2 linked regions of the Oceanispirochaeta sp. M1 genome follow. The protein of the gene in region 1 interacts with the protein of each later gene in a pairwise test. Links are inferred from orthologs where the notes say so. Each region holds a gene or a part of one and is shown in the gene's direction. Other genes may lie near its edges.

The links. Proteins that work in one complex are often made in the same cells at the same time.
Region 2: the proteins of acpP (region 1) and DV872_RS07550 interact in binary tests that used the Escherichia coli proteins (3 or more experiments, as listed by UniProt). The link is inferred for Oceanispirochaeta sp. M1 from one-to-one orthologs.

What each region holds. Positions count from the first base shown.
Region 1 is NZ_QQPQ01000012.1:157,277-160,073, reverse strand. Bases 1-2,718 are described here. They hold acpP (acyl carrier protein), read left to right. Parts: upstream 1-1,098; coding sequence 1,099-1,338; downstream 1,339-2,718. Other genes in these bases: DV872_RS10715 (CCA tRNA nucleotidyltransferase), read right to left, coding at 2,095-2,718; rnc (ribonuclease III), read left to right, coding at 1,385-2,098; rpmF (50S ribosomal protein L32), read left to right, coding at 895-1,083; coaD (pantetheine-phosphate adenylyltransferase), read left to right, coding at 305-793; DV872_RS26820 (hypothetical protein), read right to left, coding at 1-188. Outside these bases: more of DV872_RS10715, read right to left, coding at 2,719-2,797. UniProt on the Escherichia coli protein: Carrier of the growing fatty acid chain in fatty acid biosynthesis.
Region 2 is NZ_QQPQ01000008.1:140,949-143,832, reverse strand. Bases 1-2,805 are described here. They hold DV872_RS07550 (YbgC/FadM family acyl-CoA thioesterase), read left to right. Parts: upstream 1-1,076; coding sequence 1,077-1,535; downstream 1,536-2,805. Other genes in these bases: DV872_RS07540 (beta-ketoacyl-ACP synthase), read right to left, coding at 2,199-2,805; DV872_RS07545 (thioredoxin family protein), read right to left, coding at 1,560-2,084; DV872_RS07555 (hypothetical protein), read right to left, coding at 353-1,003; DV872_RS07560 (DUF4230 domain-containing protein), read right to left, coding at 1-298. In the rest of the region: more of DV872_RS07540, read right to left, coding at 2,806-2,884.

The sequences.
Region 1 (2,797 bases):
CTCTCATCACTGACCACAACTTCTTCAGCAGGCGCTTCTTCAACCACAGGCTCAGGTTCAACAATCAATTCGGGCTCAGCAACCGCCACCTCTTCAACTACAGGTTCCTTTTCAACTACAGGAGCTGTGCTGCATGAAAAGAATAAAGACAGTATTATCATTAATAGTAGGAATGTTCTATTTTTCATGAAATCAGTCTATCCATTTACGTGATAAATGTCAAAATAAATAATAATTTAATCTGCCTCAAAGCTTCTTTATAAAGCTTATTGAAAGTGCTGTTTAAAGCAGTTAATATAGAAGCATGGTAAAAGCAGTATTTCCCGGATCATTTGATCCTCCGACAAACGGTCATTTAAACCTTATTAAAAGGGGCGCCAAGCTCTTTGATTCTGTTGATGTCGTTATATCAGTTAATTATCAGAAAAAATATATCTTAACTCCCGAAGAGAGATTGTCCCTGATGAAAGAGATGGTTGAGGGTATTCCTAATGTGAAAGTAACTCTATGGGATAAACTGATTGTGAATTATGCACGTGATAATGATATAAGAGTCATTATGCGTGGTGTAAGGGCTGTTGATGATTTCGGTTATGAGTTTGAACTTTCAATGCTTAATAAACAGCTGAATCCACAGGTCGAGACAATATTTCTTCCCACAGAACAGAAATACTTTGTTCTCAGGTCTTCATCAATAAAAGAACTCGTCGTTCTGGGGGCGGATGTAACGGAAATGATCCCTGAAAATGTAGAAAATATGCTTCGGGAGAAAATAAAAACAAACAGTCTGTGAGAACTATAGTCTAATTTATTATTACATAAGTGAGTACCTTGACAAAAAAAAGAGGACGTACTATATTCTTCCAGTCAATAACAGCCAGGAGAGGATTATAAATGGCAGTACCAAAATATAAAACATCAAAGGCAAGAAGCCGGAGAAGAAGAACCATCAATATGAAGATGGGAACTCCCACAATGGTTTCCTGCAGTAACTGCGGAAATAAAGTTCTTAGACACAGAGTTTGTCCTAAGTGTGGTTTCTACAAGGGTAATCAGATTATTGAGCCCGAAGATATGGCTTAATACAAGGAGTCTTACATGGATGAATTATTCGAAAAACTGAAAAATCTTATTGCAGAAAAACTGGAAGTCGAAGAAGATAAAATCACTCTCGACGCCCGCTTCAGAGAAGATCTTGGAGCAGACAGTCTGGATACTTACGAACTTCTTTACGCAATTGATTCAGAAATGGGTGTATCTGTTCCTGATGAAAAAGCAACGGAATTTGAAAAAGTTTCTGACGCTCTTGATTTCATCAAAACAGAACTCGGTAAATAATCGAATCTAAGTGAAACTTTTTTCAAATTCACAGGGCATAGTCACTATGCCCTGTAATAATTTACGCAAAAAAGAACTTCAGAGCTTCGAACGTGAAGCTGGAATAAGGTTCAGAAGGCATGATCTTCTGAACCTTGCTTTTTGTCACAGGTCTTATACCAACGAACATCAGGAACAGAATGATAATAATGAGAAACTTGAGTTTCTCGGTGATTCCATTCTAGGACTGGTCGTATCAGATTATCTTTTCAACAGTCTGCCTGATAAGGTAGAAGGTGATCTTGCACGTATCAAATCATTTGTAGTCAGCGAAGAAAGTTTAGCCGAACTGGCAATCCCACTCAATATTGATAAATATCTTCTTATCGGGAAGGGTGAAGAAAATTCAGGTGGACGCCTGAAGAAAGCCATACTTGCTGATGCAATGGAAGCCATATTCGGAGCCTATTTTCTGGATGTCGGATTCAAGGAAGCAGGCCGATTTATCCTGACACTTCTGATTCCCCAGATTGATAAAGTACTCGAGAATAGACATAAGAGGGATTTTAAGACTCTTTTACAGGAGTACTGTCAGAAGAACTTCAAGACTTATCCAAAATATTCAGTCATTAAAAACTCAGGTCCCGACCATAATAAGACTTTCTGGATTGAAGTGTCTGTCAACACCGCCACTTACGGCCCGGGAATGGGTAAAAACAAGAAAGAAGCCGAGCAGAAAGCTGCCGAAGAGGCTTATCTAAGACTTAACCCCGAAGATTAGTCTATTTTTTCTGCCAGACTCACTGCAATATTAAGCAGATCCTCCCTGTTGTTCTGAGAAGGGTCATCCAGAACAGTTTCAAGCAACTCATTCAGTATAATACCAATTTTAGGTCCGCCTTTTACGGATGTGGACTCCATTATATCTCTTCCATTCACTGCCAGGTCCCTGATAGTAAATGCATTCGCCTCTCCCAGAATCTTTTCAACCCGCAATTTGAGATCCCGCAAGCCGTAATAGTCCTCGGGAACAGTCCCTTTTGTCATACCTTCTATATCAGCTTCCCTGAGGAAATACTGATCCTCAAGATATTCCAGACCTACACGCTGAATAAAACGTCTTACAGCGGCATCAGTCCAATCTTCTGTATAATGAAACATATGCTGTCTTATGAGATGCAGTATTCTGTTTGCCTTATTCTTGGGAAATCTATAACGATCCATGACTTCTGCTGCAATTTTCTCAGATTCAATTTCATGATTATAAAAAGTTGCAATTCCGTCGCTGTCTATACTTTTTACAGCAGGTTTTCCCAGATCATGAAATAAAGCTGTAAATCTTACAATTGGATTCTCCGGAGAGGCGGCATCACAGCTCATCAGAAGGTGTTCAAATACATCATAATCGTGATTTCCCTTCTGGGAGACACCCGCACAGAGACTCAGCTCAGGCAGGATGAGAGACAATATTCCGGTATCC
Region 2 (2,884 bases), on another replicon or contig:
CAAAACCTTCAGAGAGATCCACTCCGGCCTGAACAATAAACTCTGCTGTAAACAGAATGGATTTATCCTGGATAAAATTCTTTTTTTCTCTGGTATAAAAAACTGATCTGTACAACTGGGTAACCGTTACCAGTTCACCCAGCTGCTCCAGCTGCCCTCTGATTTCACTGACCCTTTTCTGCTCTTTCTGCCTGGTCAGGTAAAGGACAGAAAGGGGCAGTGCAAGTAAAAGAATAAGCAGACAAAGAGCCGGCAGAGTAATTTTAGAGGGAGAAGACTTCTTTTTTCTGACTGTCATAACTCATTATGAACCCGAAGAGAAAAAGAAATCAATCATTTATTTAACAGCAAACTATACAGATTTTTCCATCAGCGGCTCAAGGAGCTTACAGGCCAGTGTAAACTGTCTCTTATAGTCCCCGCCGAAGGAGAGAATCGTATCATCTTTATCAAGACGCTGCTGAAAATCATTGCCCAGTTCCTTTAACCGGCTGATCATTACAGGTCCGCTGTCGGGATTGCTCACAAGATAACGCGGGCAGCCCCCGGAACCGAGAATCAGTACGGCCTCCATCTGCTGAAACAGACTGTTGAATCCGTATCCGTTCAGCTCAGATGATACGGCAAAAGAAAATCCTTTTTTCAGAGCATCATCATACCCTGGAATGTCCTTAACACGGGAATCCTTTTCACCGCAGAAAACAAGAGTAGCCAGGGCTATATATGTCGGGAAAAAATGGTAATCGTTCTTATCATCTTCCGCAATCTCGAGAGGAGAAGGTGAAACACTCCAGGAACCGGCATCCAGTCCCTCCATTCCATCTCTCTGCCCCTCCACCAGAGAGCGGCAGTACTGTAATAAAGAATCCTGTGAGTACTTCTCATTAGGGACTCTTCCGGCAAGAATATGCTCCAGAAAGATCCGCATCTGACCAACCCGGGAAGTCATGCTTTCATAATCATTATCTTTGTTTGTTAGGAATTTTTTTACTGTTAATATCATAAAAGTATTCTACTGAAATGAACAAAACTTGGAAAGCCTTTCAACCCGTCGGTCTCTACTATAGAATAGGATCATGGAAGATAATTTATCAGGAACAATACAGGATAATACCCACAATCTTTTAAAGAGGGTTTATTACAGCGATACAGATGCAGGCGGGGTTGTTTATCACAGCCGTTATATTGAAATGGCGGAACATGCCAGGAGTGAACTGATACGCCTGCTTGGCGGAGAGCAGCGAGGCCCCCTCCAGGAACAGGGAATAGGCTTTGTCGTCCGCTCACTGAATGTAAGCTATAACAGACCTGCATTTCTGGATGATACTCTTACTATAAAAACCAGTATTACAAAATGTGAAACATTCACCCTTATTTTTGATCAGAATATTTATAGAGAAGAAGAACTGCTCTGTGAAATAAAGGTCAAGACGGGATGTGTCTCTCTCAGTGAAGGAAAGCCCACAGCAATGCCGAAGGACTGGCAGGGATTAATCCGGGAGAAAATGCTCTCGTCCAAATCAAATATCCGCTGAATCAACAGCGGATATTATATAGTGTTACCAGGTTCCCAGATTATCTTTAACAGCCTTGCGAATAAGGTCCTGATACTCTTTCTTTGTTGCATCATCAAGTGCAGGACGATCTTCTTCAAGGTGACGGATATATGCTTCTACCCCTCCGGATTGATAGCCGGTCTTCATAATAGGAACCTGCTCTGAGTCCATAAGCCAGAGAGTGGGGAATCCCTGAACACCGAAAACCTGAGCCATCAGCTCATTCTGTTTTTTAACATCATCAGAGAGTTCAATACCATTAGGAAAATCGAGAAATACCAAAACCAGATTCTCTTCAGCATATTTCTTAAACTTAGGGGTCTCAAATACTTCATCCCGAAGCTTGAGGCACCAGGAGCACCAGTCTGAACCTGTAAAGTTCAAAAGTACGTCTTTACCGGTGTCTTCAGACTCGGCAAGGGCTTCCAGAATATCTGAACTCCAGCCCTGGGGGGGATAGCTTTCTGCGGCGACGGAAAATGCTGATAAAAAAAACAATATCAGGCTTATTCTGAAAGTCTTCTTCATTGACGACTCCTTAATCTTAAACATATACTTCTAAATATATATATTTATTCGAAAGAATTCCAGAAAAAACAACTGTTTATCTCAATCCGACAATGCATACCACCGTCTGTCAGACTATTCCTGATCCCATTTTTTGAAGATAAGCGAGGTGTTTATTCCTCCGAAGGCAAAATTGTTACACATTGCATATTCAGGATTAAATTCTCTTCCATCTTCCTGTATATAATCAAGCTCCCCGCAGTTGCTGTCCAGCTCATTCAGATTCAGGTTCGGAGCAATCCATCCAATATTCATCATATTGATAGTCAGCCAGGATTCGATTGCCCCGCAGGCTCCAAGAGTATGCCCAAAATAACTTTTCAGGCTACTATAGGGGATTTTTCTCTTAAAACAATTCCGGGTGGCCTGACTCTCTGCAATATCTCCATGCTGAGTGGCTGTTCCATGGCCGTTTACATAATCAATATCATCCGCTTTCAATCCACCGCTTTCAAGAGCAAGGTGCAATGCCTGCTCCATGGTCTCTTTATTAGGCTGCGTAATATGAACTCCATCAGTATTAGTTCCAAAACCGACAAGCTCTGCATATATCTTAGCCCCTCGTGCTTTTGCGTGTTCATACTCTTCAAGAACTAGAGTACCTGCCCCTTCCCCTATAACCAGACCATCTCTGTCTTTATCAAATGGACTGGGTGATGTTTTAGGAGCATCATTTCTGGTACTGGTGGCAAAGAGGGTATCGAATACTGCAGCATTGGCAGGACCCATTTCTTCAGCTCCACCGCATAGCATAACAGTCT